2 regions of the Robertmurraya sp. genome follow, and region 1 is predicted to be linked to the other one. Evidence: riboswitches for the same ligand, from Rfam matches in the RefSeq annotation. Region 1 holds a riboswitch; the other holds the start of a gene.
The links. A riboswitch is a leader RNA that binds a small molecule or an ion and turns the genes downstream of it on or off. The one in region 1 is predicted to bind FMN.

Region 1 (11,206 bases):
ATGCTAAGAAAAATTGCTGAAGAAGCACAAGTACGTGGATTAGATGTAGAAGTATATCATTGTGGATTTGATCCAAATAGTCTGGATATGGTTATTGTTAGGGAGCTGGGAATGGCCATCTTTGACAGTACGGCACCTCATGAATATTTTCCAAGCCGAGATGGAGACGAGATTGTTGATATGTACGGCTCCGTCATTGCTAGTGGAACCGATGAAATTTTCGAAGAAGAAATTTCAAACCATAAAGCAACCTATAAAAATATGATGGATCAAGCGATGGGCTTTTTAAAGGAATCAAGTGAGTACAATCAAGAACTAGAACAAATTTATACAGATGCTATGGACTTTGAAAAGGTCAATGAACTGACAGAACACGTTCAAGATATGATTCATCAGCTCGAAGAAATATAGATGACAATTCACCCCTCGTAGGCGTTTTGCATACATTACAACGAGATGTTTGTAGAGAGGGGTATGTATGTGAACTATTATCATCCAAATTATTTTTTAGATGATCGACAGCAGCCAACAATTGGAGGCTTCCCGGGCGGCTTTCCAGGAGGAGGTTTTCCAGGCGGCGGATTCCCAGGAGGAGGCTTCCCGGGTGGTGGCTTTCCAGGAGGAGGCTTCCCGGGTGGTGGCTTTCCGGGAGGAGGCTTCCCGGGTGGTGGCTTTCCGGGAGGCGGCTTCCCAGGCGGCGGTTTTCCAGGAGGAGGCTTTCCAGGAGGGGGTGACGACTTTCCAGGTGGCGGATTCCCAGGAGGAGGCGGTGGAGGTGACCAATATGGTCCACCATCAGGCCCTCCACCTTCATACGTACCGCAACAAGGTATTTCCCCTTTTGCGGTTGACCCTGGTGCCATTAGAAGATGCCGATTCCGCTTCACGTATATTTGGTTAATTAATGGAAACAGCTTCTGGTTCTATCCAACGTTTGTTGGAAGAGATTCTATTGCGGGTTACCGTTGGAGAAATAGACGTTGGGTTTATTATGGTACTGATTTAAGAAGAATCAGCAGCTTCCAATGCGGTGGAAGATAGATAAGACAGAAAAGGCATGAACTCATCTGGGTTCGTGCCTTTTTCTATGAATGTCCTCATTATCGGATGGGAGCTCAGGTTAAGCACCTGAACTGATAAATAGGCGGAGAAATTCCGCTTAATTTGTAATTGCTATTAAAAAAGCTTTAATTAGACGGAGAGATTCCGCCTATTGGCTCAAAAAACTCGAAAAGGGGAGGTTTTGCTTTGCATAAGCGGAAATCCTCCTCTTATTTACCCCGAAATGAGCTCCATTCTGCATCTAACCGGAAAATCTCCGCTTAACTTATTTTAAGAAAAACACTTCAAAACGGAACCCCCTACTTACGTGGGCATCAACCTTTAATATATTTTTACAGTTGCATCGTTGGAAAATTTACAAAAAAACTCTTACAATAAAGTTATGTCACTATAAAGGAGCACTGTATGAAAGAGATCCTCATCTTAACAAAATTATTTCGAGCGAATAGTAATCGCGAGAATGCTTATTATATGGAAAAATATATGCGAAACCAGTTTCCTTTTCTGGGAATCAAAACCCCATTAAGACGTGAGCTCATGAAGCAGTTTTTTGAGGAAACCGGTATATTAAAACAGCCATATAATGAAGAATTTGTAGAAGAGGTATGGACCCTTCCAGAAAGGGAGTTTCAAGCAGCTGCACTTGATTATATGGAAAAATCGTTAAAAAAACTGGAGAAACAGCATTTGCCTGGTATTGAAAAGCTCATCACAACTAAGTCGTGGTGGGACACAGTTGATGTTCTCGGTCCCAAAGCAGTCGGGAAAATAGCAGCCGATCATCCAGAAGTGATTAAGGAAACGATTGATAATTGGGCGTATGGTGATGATTTATGGTTAAGGCGCGCAGCGATTCTTTTTCAGTTAAAATATAAAAAGAATACAAATGAAGAGCTTTTGTATCGTTATTGTAGAGAAAACGCCGACAGCAAGGAGTTTTTTATACAAAAAGGGATTGGCTGGGCATTGCGTGAATACTCAAAAACGAATCCGAGCAGTGTAAAGAATTTTATTGAGCGCACGTCTTTATCAAAGCTCAGTATTCGTGAAGGCAGTAAATACATATAGAGGTGGAACTGATTATGATTAAATGCATCGCTAGTGATATGGATGGAACATTATTAAACTCAAAGCAGGAAGTATCCGAAAAGAACCGCGAGGCGATTCAAAAGGCATTGAATTCAGGAGTAGAAGTCGTTATTGCAACGGGTCGTTCCTATGAAGAGGCTATGTCAGTTTTACAGGAGTCTGGCTTACAGCTACCGATTATTTGTGCCAATGGGGCAGAGATACGAACAAAAGAGGGGGAAGTAGTCAAAGCTCATCCTCTAGATCACAAAATCGCGAAACAAGCAGCAGACGTGTTAAATCAAGTCGGCATTTACTACGAAATTTATACAAGTGAAGGTACTTACACAGTCGATTATGATAAGGGAGTTGAAATCATTATCGATATCTTTACGACCGCGAATCCTGAGCTTTCAAGAGAGCTTGTGCAGGAAGAAGCGCATCACCGTTATGAAAAAGGATTGATTCATAAAGTTGATAGCTATGATCATATTTTAAACGGAGAAAAAACCATTTATAAGCTATTAGTATTCCATAAGGACCATAGCTTTTTAGATGAGGTCGAGGAAAAGCTTAAGCAAATTGATCATCTAGAAGTGACCTCTTCAGCATTTGGTAACCTAGAACTGATGAACACACAAGCACAAAAGGGAATTGCATTAGCTGAGTTCGTGGAAGAAAAGGGAATTGCCTTACAGGACACGATGGCGGTTGGCGACAATTATAATGACTTATCCATGTTTCGAGTGGTTGGTCGATCAGTAGCCATGGGCAATGCAAACGACGATATTAAAGAACGATGCACTCACGTGACATTGAGAAATGACGAAAGCGGTGTAGGAGAAGCCATCCTACAAGCATTAGCTGAGTAAATAGAAAGGCTTGAGGAATAAAACCCTCAAGCCTTTTCTTTAGGTGCTAATCCATGCAAAATAAATTGAATCGTTGCTTCGATTTCTTGTTCATCATCCCAATCTAGCTCGGGAAAAAGAAGATAGCGACCGATAAGGAATCCGAAAATACTGGAAGCTGTCATCCGAACCACCTGATAAGGAGGAAGGTCAATCAGCTGGCCAGCCTCTTGATAATGCTTGATAATAGCTTCCATTCTTTCGTATACCTTAATCGCAATATGCTCCTTGAATTGCTTTTGAAGTTCAGGTTGAAAAGGAAGTTCCTGAAGGATAATTTTGAACAAGGGAATGTTTGCATTTAGAAACTCGGCACGATTCTGAATCATTGCCCGTAAAAAATCTTCTAAGCTCTCAAAATCCTGGTTCAACACCTTATTCAAGTCTTTTATCACAAACGGTGCAATCAGCTTTGCCATCATAGGAGCAACAATGGATAACAAGAGATCCTTTTTCGTTTTATAATGGCGAAAAATGGTTCCCTCAGCTACACCCGCTCTCTTTGCGATTTCGCTCGTGGAGGTAGCGGCGTAGCCTTTTTCAGCAAAGGATTCTATAGCAGCTTCAAGAATGAGCTTTTGCTTTTCAGTAAGATTTTCGTTTTTATCAATAACTTCATCAATAATATGATTATCTGACATATAAACTCCTCGTTAAATGGAACGATATTTTTTTAGGGCAAGGATGTTTAGAATCATGAACAGAAGTGAAAATCCTGCTAACATAAGCAAATCAAATGAAATCTCACCCCACCCATACCCTCTTATCATAACATTTCTTAATGCTTCTGCTCCATAGTACAAGGGTGTGAGTGGACCAATCCAGCTTACATAATCAGAAATCGACTCAAGATTAAATAATCCGGAGAAAAAGATCTGTGGAACAATCACAAGCGGAATAAACTGAATCATTTGCAACTCATTGTTTGCAAATGCGGACAGCAGTACTCCGAGTGTTAAGGCGGTCAGTGATAAAAGTAAGGTGATGACAAGAACATAAATGAACGCTCCTTCCATCATCATTCCAAGAACATAGATCGCATACGATGCTATAATGGTTGCTTGTATCATCGTGAAAATTCCAAAACCAATCACATACCCAACCACGATTTCCCATTTTCGAAGAGGACTACAAAGTAGTCTTTCAAGCGTTCCGGTCGTTCTTTCTCGTAAAAAGGATACTCCAGCAATAAGGAATACGAAAAAGTAGATGAAAAATCCTAGCAACACGGGCCCGAATGAATCAAACTGGCTCATCTTGCTTGAACCGTGAAGATAGTCGACTTCAAGCATGTTAGCGGAAGAGTCAGACTTTATAGACTCCTGTAACCACTTCATCGTCGCTCCATTGATGGTGGGGTCACTACCTTCTAACGTCAGCTGAAGAGAGCTACCTGACATATTCACATATCCATCAATGTTTCGTTCCTTTAGGGCAGTCTTTGCTTCGTCGGTTGTTTCGTATTTCCTTATGGTTGCATCATCATCATCGAGCTGTTCTACAAGGGGAGTGGGAAGGTCAACGAAACCAACCTTTGGTGTATAGCTTTCTCCATTAAAGACGAGATGAAGCATCGTTAAAACAAGGATTGGAGCCATAATGAGCAACCCCATCGTCCGTTTATCACGAATAATTTGTTTTAAAATCCTTCTTACAAGGGCCATGATGCGCATTAGTTACCACCTCCATAGCTCAAAAAGGCATCTTCAAGACTCGAGCTGTTCATATTTTCTTTTAGGGTTTGAGGTGTACCTACAGCGATTAAGTGTCCGTCTCTTATCATCCCTAGTCGATCGCATTTATCTGCTTCATCCATGACATGGGTGGTGACAATAATCGTTACTCCTTGCTTTTTTAGCTCATAAAAGGACTCCCAAATGCTTTTCCGAAGCACAGGGTCAATCCCGACCGTAGGCTCATCTAAAATTAATAGCTTTGGTTCATGGATAAGGGCAATTGCAAGTGAGAGGCGGCGCTTCATTCCTCCTGAGTAATTGGAAACTTGTTTATCGGTATGGTCATTTAGCTGAACAATCTCCATACAAGCTTGAATTCTTTCTTTTTGACGTGCTCCGTTTAGTCCGTATAAAGAAGCAAAGAATTGAAGGTTTTCTCTTGCCGTTAGTTCCCCGTATAAGGCATCTGACTGTGCCATATAACCGATTTTTGGGATCACATCAAGTGAGGGCATCACGATGCTAAACACTTTATTTTTTCCAGTTGAAGGAAGCTCAAGGCCCACAAGTTGCTTCACGAGGGTGGTTTTCCCTGCGCCGGATGGACCAAGTAACCCGAAGATTTCTCCTTCGTTAATATCTAAACTAATTCCTTTTAATACTTCTTGCTTTCCAAAGTGCTTTGTCACCTGTTCAATTTGGACAATTGGATTCAATTGAATCCCTCCTTAAAATAAAAGTGAGTAATCACTCACTATAATCATAAGCGAAACTTTTTAAAATGAAAAGGGAGATTTTGTGAATATTTTCGACAGATGTTTTACGGGATTTTAGTATAATAAGGACAAACAATCGTCCCGAGGTGCATAATAAATGGCTGATTTTCGAGTAAGTGAGATCATTCACCGACCAATCGAAGAAGTATTTAGTTATCTATCTAACCTAGAAAACGCCACAAACCTATTGCCGTTTGTGACGGATATGGAGAAATTGTCTAGTGGACCAGTTGGACATGGAAGTCGATTCTTGGAAACAAGGCTAGTCAGAAGAAGACGTATACAAGCGGAAGTTCACATGACCAAGTTCGATCGACCAACCGCCTTTACCTCAAAAAGCGTATCCAATGGAGTAGAAATCCTTTATCACTATACATTTTCAGCAATTGAGGAAGGTACCCAGGTCGAGATGGAGGCCGAAGTCAAAACTGGAGGATTTTTAAGCTTTCTTACGAAAAAACAGCTAGTCAAAATAATTAAAAATGAAGATGGCGGACAGTTACAGAAGTTAAAAGAAGTTCTTGAGGCGGAAGAAGTTCATAGATAAAGAAAGAGCCCACAGGCTATGTGAACTGCACCCTGTCAAGTAGACAGTGGAAATAATAAAAATGATTTAAGCGGCTTTAGCTCTATATTCCATAGGGCTAAGGCCGTTTAATCGTTTTTGATATCTATCATGATTATAAAAAAGGATATACTCATCAATCGCCAGAGAAAGTTCCTCAAATGTCTTATACTTATGTAAATAATACTTCTCACATTTCAGTGTTCCCCAAAAAGATTCCATTGGTCCATTATCAATACACCGACCAACTCGTGACATACTTTGTGTCATCTTTACCGCGTCTATCTTACGTTTGAATCCTTTTGAAGTGTACTGGAACCCACGATCACTATGGATAAGTGGATGTTCCCCATCTAATAGTACTGTAGCTTGGTCAAGCGTCTTGAATACAAGTTGATTATTATTGGAATGTCCTAAAACATAACTTACAATTGATCCATCATAAAGATCACGAATCGCACTTAAATAAGCCTTCTTTGATTGGCCATATTTAAATTCTGTTACATCTGTAACCCATTTTTCATTTGGTTTTTCCGCGGTAAATTCCCGATTTAATATGTTTTCTGCTACATGTTGAGGTGTAGTGCGTTTATATTGTTTTTTCTTGATCCGAATGACAGAGCGTAAGCCAGCCACTTTCATTAGTCGATAGATTCTTTTATGATTAAGTTTCACTTCAAACTGTCTATTCATATGAAGTGTCATTTGGCGATAGCCGAAGGTGCTATCAACCTTTTCTTGGAGAATTTTCATCTCTTTAATGATTTTTTCATTCTGTATTTCTCGGGAAGAAGGGGTACGATTAAGCCACTTATAGTATGCAGAACGTGTAATTCCCGCAATTTCGCAAAGTAAGCTAATGCTTAAATTCTCTTTATTGTGAAGCTCCTGAATAGCGATATACTTATCCTCAAATCGGATTGGGTTTACTTTCGCCTCCTTTCGATCTCCTCTAACTTTTTTAAGAATAAGTTCTCCGCACGTAACCGTTCATTTTCTCTTTCTAACTTTTTCATTTGAAGTTTGAATTTCTCTTCTGGAGTCAGCTTTACTTCATCTTTCTTATTCCCACGCCTATCTTTCAGGGCTTCATCCCCGCCATCTTCATACTTCTTAACCCATTGATAGACTTGTTGATAAGAAACATTATAAGTATTAGCTGCTTCTTGATAATCTTTTCCGTTCCCCAAGCAGTCAAGTACAATTTGTATTCGTTCTTCCCAAGTCGTTTTTCTTCCCTTAGTCATAGAGCTCGTCCTTCCTTGTGCCGTATCTTTTAATTCACTATGACTATTATACTTCTTAATCCAACCTCTGAGGACAGATGCATCCGATAATTCATACATTCTAGTAATCTCACGTATAGAGTAATCACCAGACAAATAATCTTTTATGGCTGATAACTTTAGTTCTTTAGAATACTTTTTCCATGTGGAAGACTCTTTTAGCCCTTCCAGACCAAATTTATCAAATTTGTGTTTCCATACCAAAATAGAGGAATGATGTACCTTATAAATTGACGCAATTTCGTATGTCGAATGTTCGTCCCCTAAAGCTTTCAATATTTTATATTTTTCTTCTGCAGAATAAGATTTTTTAGACATAAAAAATACTCCCCCGTAGGTAGCCAGATTTTTATTTTTTAATCTGTCTACCTATTGGGGAGCATATCAATGAATCCTGTGGGCTTTGTTTAAAATTTATACGTCCAAAAACGTTCGTTATTTACCCAAGCAATCATGTCGGGATCATTTGCTTTAAGCTTTTCGGCCATATTTTGAATCATTAATTGCGTTTGTGACGCATGAGCCTTAATGGTGGCGATTTTTTGATCAGATACAGCAGTTACATCATTTACGATGTCTGGTGCTCCGAGCTCATCCAACGAGTTTTTCGAAAAAGCTACGCAGTGCAGCTTTGGTCTTTTTTCTGGAGCTAATCGACCGACGGCTTTTACAACCGCAGCCCCCGTTGCATCATGATCAGGGTGTACGGAATATCCAGGGTAAAACGTGATAATTAAGGACGGGTTCACATCGGCAATGATTTCTCCCATATGATCCGCCAATTTTTCAGGATCCTCAAACTCTACCGTTTTATCGCGATATCCAAGCATGCGTAAATCCTGAATTCCAATTGATTTTGCTGCATTTTGAAGTTCCACTTTACGAATATGTGGGAGCGATTCTCTTGTTGCAAACGGTGGATTCCCTAGGTTCCGCCCCATCTCACCAAGCGTTAAGCAAGCATAGGTGACAGGTGTCCCGTTTTGGATATGCAAAGCCAGTGTACCTGAAACACCGAATGCCTCGTCGTCAGGATGAGGGAAAATGACTAAAATTTGACGTTCTTTTTCCATGATGCGCTCCTTTCTACTCAAATGGAGTTGGACTGATTTGGAAGGCAACTGCTAATTTTCCTTGATAATCGTGTCCAGCCATTAATAATCTATTTTGATCGTCTACTTCAAAATGAGTAATTCCTTCTGCGTAAACCCAGCCAATGTTTAGCTTCAAGCCAATACGGTAAGGACCATTTCCTTTGATTTGACCAATCTCGTATTTCACCAGTGCATTGCGAATAAATGCCCCTGAGGAAAAAAAGGATTCATCATTATGAGTCGCATACGCTCCATTAGTCGTTTCTAAATGTATATACACATCTTGGTTTGCAAGACGGTTTAGCTCTTTTTGAACTTCTTCCACTATGACGAGCTCCATGTTATTTCCTCCTTCACTTCTTTAACGCATATAATAATCTATATTCTACTAAAAACGTGCTGGAAAAGCGAAAAGTAGGATTGGTTGATTTTACAACAAAATTGTGTCGGTAAGAGTTTTAGGTTTCCTTTTACGGAAAGTTTATGTATAATGAGAGCAATTTAAATAGTATTCCTTCGGGGTCGGGTGCAATTCCCAACCGGCGGTGATGAAGCAAGAGCTTCTTAGTCCGTGACCCGTTTGAGTGTTCATTCAAACGGTGGATCTGGTGAAACTCCAGAGCCGACAGTAAAAGTCTGGATGGGAGAAGGAAAAAAATTCTGGTTTATGTTTATGGGTGAAGTGTACCCATTTTTAGACCTTTATTTGATATTGCCATTTTTCTGACCCCGTTCCTTTATTGGTGCGGGGTTTTGTTTTTTTTATGACTCCATTTCGAAGGAATATTGAGGCTACAGGTCATAAAAGAGTGGTTATGACTTGTTGCTATATGAAAATTCAGATTCAAAGGTCATAAACTCTGGTTTATGACCAGTATGGATGAAAATATCGGCTCTATGAGTCATAAGCACTTGATACGGTCTTATGCGAGAGAATCTCGAGGTTTTCGGAGATGCTACAAGTAGGAAACGGTAAAACGAGCGGCATAAATAGCTTAACCATGGAAGGAGGCAAGAAAAATGTTTACGGGGATTATTGAGGAAATTGGACTTGTAACCAATACAAAGAATACAGGGCAATCTTCGGTGTTAACGATAGAAGCCAATCATATTCTCACGGATGTAAAGCTCGGCGACAGTATCGCCGTGAATGGAGTTTGTTTAACCGTCACTTCTTTCACGTCTAACGCATTCACAGTAGATGTGATGCCAGAGACGATTAAGGCAACAAGCTTACGAGATGTGGAACCAGGGTCCCATGTGAATCTGGAAAGGGCGATGGCAGCCGGCGGACGGTTTGGTGGTCATTTTGTGTCGGGGCATGTGGATGGCCTCGGGGTAATTAAAGAAAAGAGAGAGGTTGCCAATGCCGTGTACTACGAGATAGAAGCACCAAGCGACCTCTTACACTACATTATCGAAAAAGGGTCCGTCACAGTAGATGGAACAAGTTTAACGGTTTTTGGTGTGTCAGAGACGAGTTTCCTTCTTTCGCTGATCCCACATACGTTATCGGAAACGATTATCGGGCGAAAAGGGGCTGGAGACATTGTGAATATTGAGTGCGATATGATTAGCAAGTACATTTCACACTTTTTATCCAAACAAGCCACTCAAACCATTCAAAAGAGTTCTTCTCTTACCGCTCAATTTCTAGAGGAAAATGGGTTTAAATAAGGAGGAAAGAGACATGTTTAATTCGATTGAAGAAGCATTGGAAGACTTAAAGAATGGAAAAGTGATCATCGTCTGTGATGATGAAGATCGAGAAAACGAAGGGGATTTCATTTCGTTAGCGGAAAAAGCAACCCCTGAGGTAATCAATTTAATGGCCACACATGGGAGAGGGCTGATTTGTGTTCCGATCGAAGAGGAGCTAGCTCAGAAGCTTGAGCTCATGCCGATGGTAGCTAGAAATACGGATCCGCATGGGACAGCCTTTACCGTAAGTATTGATCATAAAAACTCTACGACCGGTATATCAGCCTTTGAACGTTCTGATACGATTTTACAAATGCTAAACCCAGAATCAAAGGCAGCTGATTTTAAACGTCCAGGTCATATTTTTCCGTTAATTGCGAAAAAGGGTGGGGTACTAAAGCGTGCTGGTCATACGGAGGCTGCTGTTGACTTGGCCTTGCTATCAGGAGCAAAACCAGCAGGGGTTATTTGCGAAATCATGAATGAAGATGGCAGTATGGCACGTGTACCACAGTTAAAAGAGATTGCCGATAAGTTGAATGTCAAAATGATTACGATTAAAGATTTGATTGAGTATCGCAATCGAGAGGATCGTTTAATTCAGCGAGAAGTGGAAATTGAGCTTCCTACTGAATTTGGTCAATTCCGAGCCGTTGGATATTCCAATGTAATTGATGGCAAAGAGCATGTGGCTTTAGTAAAAGGAACCATTGACCCTAGCAAACCAGTTCTTGTTCGCGTTCACTCAGAATGCTTAACGGGTGATGTGTTTGGATCATATCGCTGCGACTGTGGTCCACAACTTCATTCTGCATTAAGTCAAATCGAGCAAGAAGGCACAGGAGTGTTACTATATTTGCGTCAAGAAGGTCGCGGACTTGGACTTTTGAACAAGCTAAGAGCATATAAGCTTCAAGAGGAAGGTTACGATACGGTTGAAGCGAACGAAAAGCTTGGCTTTGGAGCCGATTTACGAGAATACGGGATTGGTGCTCAAATTTTAAAAGATTTAGGAATTAGCCAAATCCGACTGTTAACGAACAATCCCCGAAAAATCAAAGGATTAA
Region 2 (11,206 bases), on a different contig from region 1:
CGGAGAAAATCCTTTGTTAATCTCCAGGAATTATCCGTAAATCCCCCAATCTGTTGAATGGTTTCCTGCATTTCTTCCCACTCATAAAGCAGTTGGTCTCCAAAATGTTGAAACAGCCAACGAATTTGATATTCTGTAGGAAGTTCTCCTTCTGCTAGCTGGTATGGAAGTTGCTCATCATGAGGAGAATACAAAAGAATGGATATACTATTCTCTCCATCCCTTCCCGCTCTGCCGATCTCCTGTAAGTAAGATTCTAGCTGTAAGGGCATATGGAAATGGATCACAAACCGCACATTTTCTTTATTGATTCCCATTCCAAAAGCGCTAGTTGCACATATCACATCAAGCTGCCCTTTAATAAATTGCTGCTGAATAAGTATTCTACTTTCCTGGTCAAGCCCACCGTGGTACGCCATTGCTCTTGGAACTCCACTGTCTCGTAGCATAACGGCTACTTCTTCGGCTAATTTTTTACTAGAAAAATAGATTATCCCTGGACCTTGTAAAAAAGATACCCACTCTAATAGCTTATCAAGCTTTTCCCTAGCATCATGGACATAGTCTACGACCATTTTAATGTTGGGACGATCAACGGAGGACACAAATTCCTCCCACTTATCTAGCTTTAACGTTCGGACAATATCGGACCGAACCTCCTGATCTGCTGTGGCAGTCAAAGCAATCGTTCGAGGACTTCCAAGAATTTCACGAATGTCACCTAACTTTAAATAATCAGGTCTAAAATCATAACCCCACTGCGAAATACAATGTGCCTCATCTACCACAAATAGGCTTATTAGTAACTTATTTAGCTGTGAAACAACAAACTCATTCATTAGCATTTCAGGTGAGATATAAATAAACTTATACGTATGCAAACGACCAAAAACATTGCCTCTCTCCTCACGTTCTAGAAAAGAATTGATCGCTACTACTCGTTTTTCACCTCGTGCCATCATTTGTTCAACTTGGTCCTGCATCAATGAAAGCAATGGGGTAACCACTACCACTACACCTTCCATAATATAAGCTGGTAGTTGATAACAAAGTGACTTACCAGTTCCGGTTGGGAGCATTGCAAGGACATTCTTTCCTTGTAATAACGCTTCAATAATCTCTTTTTGGCCCATTTTGAATTGATCATATCCAAAATGTGTTTTTAATTCATACTCTAGCATCATAATAGGTCACCAAATTTCGCAATCACTAATCGAATTTGAAAATAATCTACATCTATTATTTCTCGTATTTTCCTCAACTGCTTTGATGATGCTTTTTGAATCGCCTCTTTAATTCTTTCCTGAAGTGGCTCTTCAACAAATCGGTCAATATTAAACCCGTTAACGAAAAGGGCAATCTCAACTATATGATCTTGAATCGTACTTTCTTTTAGTCTTCTTATTCGGCCGATTTCTACAATCCCTTTTCCTTTCTTTATTAAATCGAATGTTTTTTTGGCTGAAGATGTTAGTTGCTGAAGCTCATCTGTAACTGCCATTCTAGCTAATAACGGATAGGATGAAGGGTTTTGCTCAATCGAACTCATTAAATAATGAAGCAAGGCTTGAAATTGAAATCGGTAGCTGTTCTCTTCAATACCAAGCATTTCAATCGTTTGCATTTCCGTTAATCCAATCGACTGAAAGCCCGAAAATCTTGCAACTAATACGCTTGGGTCAACCTCCAATTCTGAAGACTCCAACAATACCTGTAATTCACTGAGTAACATATGAGGAAAGTCTTTGCTGTTTCCTTTCGATGTTGAGAACAAATGCTTAATCCAATTTTGAGTATCTTTATTTTTCTGAACAGGTATATAGCTTATTTGTTTATTTACTTGATTAGAGCATACTTGAATAAGTAAAGATAATCTTTCCCAGAATTGTATACAATTGTGATATTTCCCTCCTTGCAAGTTTTTTAAGAATGGGTACATTGAATACAATTCATTGATTAAAACTTGTCCACTTTCGCTAATGACAATCTGCTGATTGCTAGAAAAATACATAAATTCATGTTTTATTAGTTTGCTTATAATGCTCTCATATTGCTCTCTTGTTAAATGATGCGCTGTATGAAAAAAGGAATCTACTTGAAAAAGATGTGAGTCCTGTATGGTTTGAGATGATTTTTTACCATTTAATAAGTGAAACACACTTGAGCTGCTTCGTTCTTTACCTAGTTTTGATAAACAATATAGAACGACCTGTTCAAGAATATTTATCAATTTACCTCACCTTCGATACGTAGCTTTTTTTGTATTTTTATGTCTATTATTGTAGCATGAAATGAGTCGCATTTAATGAATAAAAAATGCCATTAATGGTCAAACACTAATATGATAAGCATTCTCAATACTTTTTCTATTGAAATGTTGACCATTCAGTTTTACAATAAGATATGAGGGATGCATTTCTAATGTATTTTGGGAATGATAAAGAATACTTGTTTAATTTTTTGGGAGGTATTTTACATGGCAAAATATACAATTGTAGACAAAGAAACTTGCATTGCATGTGGTGCTTGCGGAGCTGCTGCACCTGACATTTACGATTACGATGATGAAGGCATTGCATTCGTTACTCTAGACGATAACCAAGGTATCGTTGAAATTCCAGACGTACTATTAGACGATATGATGGATGCGTTCGAAGGTTGCCCAACAGATTCTATTAAAGTGGCTGATGAAGCATTTGATGGAGACGCACTTAAATTCGAATAGTAAATAAGAAAAAGCAACGGCTATGCCGTTGCTTTTCTATTTCTATGCTGCTTTGTTTTGAACTTTTTGTTTGTTCATCCATGTTCCCATTCTTGCAAACAAAAGCATAAAAATAACTGATATTAAAATCCCCTTAACTAAGTTAAAAGGAAGTATAGCCGTAACAATCATTTGCCTTGTTTCTTCTCCTGACATAGCAGGAGTATTTAAAAAGAATGTATAAGCAGGCAAAATAATGTAATAGTTAAGCACACTCATTAGAACTGCCATAGATATTGTACCTACTACTAAGCCAAATGTCATACCTTTTGAAGATTTCATCTTTTGATAAATGTAGTATGTTGGCAAAATAAACAGGATACCCGCAACAAAATTTGCAATATGGCCTACAGGAACTCCAGTTGCACTTCCTGTTAAAAAGTAATCAAGTACATTTTTTAGAAGTTCAATTAATATTCCAGCTACTGGTCCGAGTATTAGAGCACCAATCAAAGCTGGCACATCACTAAAATCCACCATTAAAAACTGTGGAAAAGGTGGAAGTGGAAAATTAAGAAGCATTAATATATACGAGATGCTACTTAACATTCCAATCAATACAAGTGTTCTTACGTTTAAACTTTTCATTTCCCTCTCTCCTTTTTTAGGATCCATCTCACCTAAAGAAGAAAGATTCAGCATCACGTACCTCATTAACAAATAACCCCCAAGCGAGTCGCTTGAGGGAGATTATTTAGAAGTCACGCTTAATAAACGTTCGAAACTTTCATTTTTGAACGTCTGCAGAACCTCCATCTTCTCCCATCCAGACTATACTGTCGGCTTTGGAATCGCACCAAATCCTGCCCAAAAATCAGGCTCGCGGGCTTAGAGTGTTACACTCATTACCGCCGGTCGGGAATTACACCCTGCCCCGAAGATAGACCAATATTATATTTTCCACATAATTATAGCTTAGTTCGTATTTTTTGTGAAGAAGTTTGCATTCTGAATGAATTATTTTTTGTCCTTCTTTTGTATTTGTGTTAAATTATTAAAGTATATGTACATACGATATTGATTAATTTAAAAGGAGATAATCATGGAAAAAGTTCTTATTTTTGGTCATAAAAATCCTGATACTGACACAATTTGTTCAGCTATCGCTTATGCTGAATTAAAAAAAGCTCTTGGTATGGATGTGGAAGCGGTTCGATTAGGGGAAGTAAGTGGTGAAACACAATTTGCTCTTGATACGTTCAAAGCAGAAGCTCCTAGACTAGTTGAAACAGTGGCTAGTGAAGTTAACAGTGTTATCTTAGTTGACCACAACGAAAGACAACAAAGTGTAAGTGATATTGATCAAGTTCGTGTTCTAGAAGTAATTGACCATCACCGTATTGCAAATTTCGAAACGAGTGATCCTCTATATTACCGCTGTGAGCCTGTTGGTTGTACGGCAACTATTCTAAACAAGCTTTACAAAGAAAATAATGTTCAAATTCGCCCAGAGATTGCTGGTCTCATGCTTTCTGCAATTATCTCTGATTCATTATTATTCAAGTCCCCTACATGTACGGCTGAGGATGTTGCAGCTGCAAAAGAATTAGCTGAAATTGCTGGTGTAGATGCAGAAAGCTATGGATTGGACATGCTTAAGGCTGGCGCAGATTTAAGCGACAAATCCATTCAGCAGCTTGTATCCCTTGATGCAAAAGAATTCCAAATGGGAGCTAGTAAAGTAGAAATTGCTCAAGTGAATGCAGTAGATATTAACGATGTATATTCAAGACAAGCTGAACTAGAAGAAACATTATCAAACATCATTTCAGAAAAAGGTCTAGACCTGTTCTTATTTGTTGTAACAGACATCCTAACAAATGATTCAACAGCTCTTGCATTAGGAAATGCACGATCAGCTGTTGAAGAAGCTTACGGTGTAACATTGGAAAATAACAAAGCCGTGTTAAAAGGTGTTGTTTCACGTAAAAAACAAATCGTACCAGTCCTTACAGATCTATTCAATTCAAAAATGTAGTATGATTAGCGCAAACTTTGAAAGTTTGCGCTTTTTGTTAAAAAATATAACAAAATCGTGACTTTAAAGCATTAAAGCGTTTACATTGTGCGATCTGAACGTTTTAGTCCATTGACAGATAAATGTTCGTTTTGTAAAATAATCAGAAAATTGATAATTGGGTAGGTGTTTTGAATGTTTCAAATTTTAGTAGCCGACGCAATAAATGAGGAAGGACTTTCTCCCTTATTAGATTTTAATGAAGGGACTTTAATTCAGAAAAAAATTAATGATCCAGAAGTAGCTTTAGAAAAAATTGATGCGCTTCTAGTTCGAAGTGCTACAACTGTTACAGAAGAACTGCTTGGAAAAATGCCTCAATTAAAGATTATTGCACGTGCTGGTGTTGGTGTCGACAACATCGACGTGAATGCGGCTACGAAACGAGGAATCATTGTCGTCAATGCTCCAGATGGAAATACGATTTCTACAGCTGAGCATACGTTTGCCATGATGGCATCCTTAATGAGAAATATCCCACAAGCCCATCAGTCGGTTAAAAATCTTGAGTGGAAACGAAATGCATTTATCGGAACTGAACTTTATGGAAAGACTCTTGGTATCGTTGGTATGGGTCGTATTGGTTCTGAATTAGCTAAAAGAGCAAAAGTGTTCGGCATGAATGTAAAAGTATACGATCCTTTCTTAACCAAAGAGCGCGCAATAAAGCTAGGTGTTTCTCATGGTAATTTGGAAGAAGTATTGGCAGAGGCAGATATTATTACTGTTCACACTCCATTAACCCCAGAAACTAAAGGACTAATTAACGAAGAAACATTAAGTAAAACGAAAAAAGGTGTATACTTCCTTAACTGTGCACGTGGGGGAATTATCGATGAACAAGCTTTAGCCAAATTCGTTGGCAATGGTCATGTAGCCGGAGCTGCTATCGATGTATTTGAAGTAGAACCACCTGGAGAACATCCGTTATTTAAGTTTGATAATGTAATCGTCACACCGCATTTAGGTGCGTCTACAAAGGAAGCTCAGCTTAATGTTGCTACACAGGTGGCAAAAGAAGTTCGTATGTATTTCGAAGGCAAACCGGTGTTAAACTCTATTAACCTACCAGCAATGTCTAAAGATATTTTTGAAAAGATCAAACCATTCCATCAGTTATCTAAGCAAATCGGAACTATTTTATCACAGTGCATGAAACAGGGAGTAAATGAAATCTCTATTACTTACTCTGGCACAGTAACAGATCTTGAAACATCTTACTTAACAAAAGCTGTCCTTTCTGGATTCTTTAAAAATAGAATAGACGTGAACGTCAATGAAGTAAATGCCTTACTAGCTGCCAAAGAAAGAGGAATTACCGTTGGTGAGAAAATATCAACGAATACTTTTGGTTATGCAAATAGCATCACTGTCACAGCTAAGGCAGAAAACCATCAGTTTACTGTAAGAGGTACCTTTATTGACCATTATGGACCAAGAATTGTGTACTTAAATGACTTTGTTATCGACTTCCTACCTGAAGGAAATATGCTTTATATTCAGCACATGGACCGCCCAGGTGTCGTTGGTAGAGTTGGTAAAATCCTAGGTGATCAAGAGGTAAATATTGCAACCATGCAAGTGGGAAGAAAGCAAGCCGGTGGAGAAGCGATCATGGTTCTATCATTTGATAAGCCATTAGACGATCAACAGATAGCAACTCTAGCAGCGGTTGAAGATATCGTGTCGATTAATCGAATCAATCTATAAAAAAGATCGGAGGTTATTTCCTCCGATCTTTTTCTTATCCTAGTGAATGTATTTTACGCTCTCCTTTTGAGAACGTCATAATTTCTTTATATCCTACCTCTTTTGCAAGCACCAGCGCCTTATCATAATCAGCACCTACATGCTCTGGAAAATGGGCATCAGATGACAATACGATTGGTATCTTTTTATCGTAACACATCTGCAATAATCGTTTGTCAGGATACAATTCACCAATGGGCTTACGTAAACCCGCTGTGCTAATTTCTACACATGTTTTTGAGTTCGCTAGTGCTGTTGTAGCCTTATCATATTGCTCTAGTAAAAACTCTTCTTCCTTCGGTATGTATTTAAAGATTTTTACCAAATCCAAATGACCAACAATATCAAATAAATTTGACTCTGCTAATGTTACGACCTGTTGAAAATAATTTCGATAGACTTCATGCAGATCACGCTTTTCCCATTCATGAATATATTCCTTTAAATCAATTCCAAAGTCATCTACCCAATGAATCGAACCAATTACATAATCGAAATCATAACTTTTAATAAAAGCTTCCATCTCCGCATGTTTTCCAGGAGTGTAGTCCATTTCAATCGACATTTTTACATCAATTTCATGACTCCATGCCTCATGAAATAAATTCACATAGTCTTTCATATCATAGTATCTACGTTCATTTACCCATGGATTTTGAAGAATATCTGCTGTTTGATAGAAATGATAAGCATGCTCAGAAATACCAAATTGCCCGATTCCCTTCGCCTTTGCCTCATCCGTAAATTTCTTTAAATAATCTAACGTTAATGTCCCTGTTTCCAAATGATTATGATAATCTGTTAACATCCAACCAGCCTCTTTTAGAATTTTCTTTCTATTATATACCGATTCAGAGACTGTCGCAATGACAATTCATATTATTCTATTTGCAATATTTGTCTTGGTACTATAATATCATTTTGTAACTGATTCACCTGTTTTAGCTGCTCAACAGACTTACCTGTTTTATGAGCAATGTCTTCAAGTGTATCGCCTTCTTGGACAACATATTTATTTGTATATGATTCGTCGATTGTTAGCGTTTGATTGACAACAATCGTATCGCTAGTAAGATGATTGGCAGACTTAATGGCATTTACATTTATTTTGTATTTTTGAGCTATTGACGAAAGAGTTTCTCCGGTTTGTACGGTATGTGAAATGGTTGATTCAACTTTTTCCGCGGATAATACGACGCTTTCCTGCTCATCATTTTCATTATAAGTTTTTCCATGTCCTTCATATAATCTCGTTTTGGCAACTGTCTCTAGTACGCTAGAGTCTTCCTCCCTTTTTTGTACCGCTACTTCTTGTCCCACTTTTACATCACCTAAAGCTAACACTGGATTAACAGCATTTCTTTTATCAACAGTCCATTCGTTTAGATGAACTTCAAAGTGCAAGTGAACTCCAGACGAGTCACCGGTGCTTCCCATTTCACCAAGCTGTTGACCTGCTGTTACCGTATCTCCAGCATTCACAAATCTTGCTTTTAAATGAGCATAAACCGTTTCAATATTATTTTGATGTTTAACGAATATAACATGTCCATATGAACCCGAATAGTAAGATTTAGTTACAACTCCGCCATCAACGGAGTAGATGGGTGTTCCTAGTGAAGATGCTATGTCGATCCCTTTGTGGCTTCCTCTTCTTGTTCCGTATGTATCGGTGATCATTCCATCAGCCGGCCAAATCCAGTCAGCGGTTTCCTGGCTAATATTCATACTTGCTTGAGAGTGTTTTCCTCCGAGAAATAGCAATGTGACACATAATGCCATTAAACCCGCAATCAAAAAACGTTTTATGTAGTCTCGCATTTTTTTCCTCCTTGTTATTGTACTCTCCTTTCTCACTCTATGACAGCATGTCTAAAAAAAGACCTCTATCTAAAAAGTACAACTAAGGAAGCAGCCTCCTTTTATATATCCTCACTATTAAAGTGAGCGATTAATAAAAACACATTTGTTATTATTTGGACGAAGTGTTTTCTTTTATTCATGAAATATAGAAAAAAGATCAGCAACTTGTGCTGATCTCCTTTGTTTTAGTCGATAGATTTTTTGTTTGCTGCGATTGGTACTTGGATTTCTTCTTGTAATGAAAATCTTCCGACATAATCAATCGGTGCATTACTAAATTTCACTTTTTCATATCCAAAGCTCTTCGCTGTTAAAAGAATGGCTTCAATTGATTGTGAGGTTTCAGGTGTATCCTCTATGTTTATCCCTTTGTTTAACGTAATGTTTACACTTTTATTGGTTTCATCTATAGCAACTGAATTGATTTGATCGACCAATAATGGTGCTCTTAGGTTATGGGTATCTATATTCGTTTTCATTGCTTCAAAGGCTTCTTCAATTGTAGAATAAGATTCTGTATATGGAACAAGGTATGGTTTTGTTGATTCATTATTTGGATAATATAAATAAAATGCGAGATTTGATATCTTTTCTAATGGTTTTTCAGTGATAAAATCGTGACCCGTTGATATTCCTTTTTCTGTTTCATTCGTTGTAAAAACTGCTTTTTCTAAATTAAGGTTGAGTAGTAATTGCTGAATGGCTTGAAAAAATAATATACCAGCAGTTCCATATTGATACGGATGATCAGCCGCAACATTGACATTCAATGTGCTACTATTCACATCTATCGCTAAGTCTGCCTCTAACGGATAAAAATTATTAAGTCCCCACTCTTGTTCGTCAATGCTTGCCATTACCTCTTCTAATTGAGCCAGCTGATCAATTTGGTCTGATGATTCAATCAAGAAGCTAACAGGAATAATGTTTTGACCTTGGCTGTCTGGAATAGCTAACGTAAAAATCTGCATTGTTCCTAAATCCTCAGCATAAACGGCAGTTGTTGGGTCTTCGGTCGCTTGAAACGTATTATCATTCATATCAGTTGAGTTTTCTTCGCTACCAACGTCCATTCTTGCTTCATTTTCGTAAGTAGATTCTTCCTTTTTTAACGAAGTATTTTGTTCAGTTACAGCTTCCTCTTGCAGGTTTTTATCTGCTGAATGGTTGAAGCTAGCTCCATCAAACAAATTAAAGGAGAGAATGGCTACTAAAAATACAGCTGCTGCGGTTGCAAACGATGGAATAATCCACGTTTTCCTCGGTCGTTCTTCTAGTTTTTTTGAAATATTTTCGTATATGTCATGAGGATCACGATGATCTTTAAGCTTTGGCATTTCTCGTAACCATTCTTCTAGTTGTTCATCACTTATCTTTTTCATCGATTCCCCTCCTTTTCTAATAGTTGTTGCATTTCCTTTTTAAGAACCTTTAACGCACGGTGTTGAGTTGTTTTAACTTTACTTTCAGTCCAGTTTAAAGCTTCTGCGGTTTCGGCGATTGAAAGCTCCTGAATATACCTCATAATAATTACGATACGCTGATCAATTGTACAATGATCTAAGCATTGGTAAATATATTGATATTCTTCCCTTTGCATCGCAATTTCTTCCGGAATAGGATGCATATCCTTCACTTGCTGCGTCGACCAATCAAATTTCTCAATGATTCTTTGTTTCCATCCTTTTTGCTTCCTGAACGAATCGATCGCAACATTTCTGGCAATGGAGAAAAGCCATGTCTTCTCACTACTTTTCCCTTCAAAGTTTTTATACGCTTTCAGAACTCTAATATATACTTCTTGAGCAAGATCCTCAGCTTGCTCTCGATTCTTCACCATATAAAACAAAAACTGAAATACGTCTTGATGATATTTATCGTACAACTCGTCAAAAATCGAGTTCACCGGGTTCCCCTCCCCGTTCATCTAATTAGTCGTTCTTTATGTATAGAAAGTTACACTTTAAATATATTATCTATCTAAATAAAAAGGAAGGATTTATTAACTTAAATCCTTCCCATCATACACAAATATTCAATACGTCATGTTTCCCGTGAATCAAGAATTTTCGGCATTCTTTAGCAAATTATCCACTTATTCGAGGAATTTGGAAGCTAAATGTCGTTCCATGGTCTAATTTGCTTTGCACCGTAATATCGCCTTTGTGGGCTTGAATAATATTCCGTGCAATCGCCAATCCTAATCCGGTACCAGATCTCCCTCTTGTTCTTGCTTTATCTGCTTTATAAAAACGCTCGAACACAAACGGGAGATCTTCTTCAGAAATTCCAGAACCAGAATCACTTACTTCCACATGGAAATTTTGATCATCGATCTTTGCGATTAACTTAACCGTTCCGCCTTCTGGTGTATGTCGAATCGCATTATCAATGAGATTGGTAAGAACCTGCTCAATACGGTCTGGATCAAACATAATGGTCGAGTATTTTAAATCCTGCTCGTAAAGTAGCTGAATTCCCTTTTCTTTTGCAAGCCCTTGAAACTTACGTATGATCCTTTGAATATATGAGTCGATTTCAACGAGATCATTGGTTAGTTGAATATGTCCAGCCTCCATACGGGCAAGATCTAACAGTTCGTTCACTAGACGACCCATTCTTAGTGATTCATCGTAAATCACTCGTGCCATCTCTTTCTTTTCCTCTGTTGTCTCTGCAATGTCATCCACAATCGCCTCACTATATCCCTGAAGCATAGAAATAGGCGTGCGCAGCTCGTGTGATACATTCGCAATAAAATCTTTCCTAAGCTTGTCAAGCTGTCTCTCTTCCGTCATATCTCGAACGACAGC

Region 2: another riboswitch for FMN. It lies ahead of ACGLXV_RS06025 (ECF transporter S component); the one in region 1 lies ahead of ribE (riboflavin synthase).

What each region holds. Positions count from the first base shown of each region.
Region 1 covers NZ_JAKFCQ010000053.1:10,013-21,218, reverse strand. The annotation lists gene ACGLXV_RS06480 (PRK06851 family protein) at 1-411, shown strand, start outside; gene ACGLXV_RS06475 (hypothetical protein) at 481-1,041, shown strand; gene ACGLXV_RS06470 (DNA alkylation repair protein) at 1,468-2,130, shown strand; gene ACGLXV_RS06465 (Cof-type HAD-IIB family hydrolase) at 2,145-3,002, shown strand; gene ACGLXV_RS06460 (TetR/AcrR family transcriptional regulator) at 3,029-3,682, opposite strand; gene ACGLXV_RS06455 (ABC transporter permease) at 3,695-4,714, opposite strand; gene ACGLXV_RS06450 (ABC transporter ATP-binding protein) at 4,714-5,439, opposite strand; gene ACGLXV_RS06445 (SRPBCC family protein) at 5,591-6,040, shown strand; one part of gene ACGLXV_RS06440 (IS3 family transposase) at 6,107-7,032, opposite strand; one part of gene ACGLXV_RS06440 (IS3 family transposase) at 7,032-7,662, opposite strand; gene bshB2 (bacillithiol biosynthesis deacetylase BshB2) at 7,752-8,417, opposite strand; gene ACGLXV_RS06430 (YojF family protein) at 8,431-8,778, opposite strand; FMN riboswitch at 8,947-9,094, shown strand; gene ribE (riboflavin synthase) at 9,459-10,115, shown strand; gene ACGLXV_RS06420 (bifunctional 3,4-dihydroxy-2-butanone-4-phosphate synthase/GTP cyclohydrolase II) at 10,129-11,206, shown strand, end outside.
Region 2 covers NZ_JAKFCQ010000050.1:15,212-26,417, forward strand. The annotation lists gene ACGLXV_RS06010 (RecQ family ATP-dependent DNA helicase) at 1-1,184, opposite strand, end outside; gene ACGLXV_RS06015 (YpbB family protein) at 1,181-2,230, opposite strand; gene ACGLXV_RS06020 (ferredoxin) at 2,477-2,725, shown strand; gene ACGLXV_RS06025 (ECF transporter S component) at 2,768-3,352, opposite strand; FMN riboswitch at 3,515-3,650, opposite strand; gene ACGLXV_RS06030 (manganese-dependent inorganic pyrophosphatase) at 3,807-4,742, shown strand; gene serA (phosphoglycerate dehydrogenase) at 4,917-6,491, shown strand; gene ACGLXV_RS06040 (histidinol-phosphatase) at 6,526-7,338, opposite strand; gene ACGLXV_RS06045 (peptidoglycan DD-metalloendopeptidase family protein) at 7,410-8,351, opposite strand; gene ACGLXV_RS06050 (hypothetical protein) at 8,579-9,775, opposite strand; gene sigX (RNA polymerase sigma factor SigX) at 9,772-10,299, opposite strand; gene ACGLXV_RS06060 (ATP-binding protein) at 10,481-11,206, opposite strand, start outside.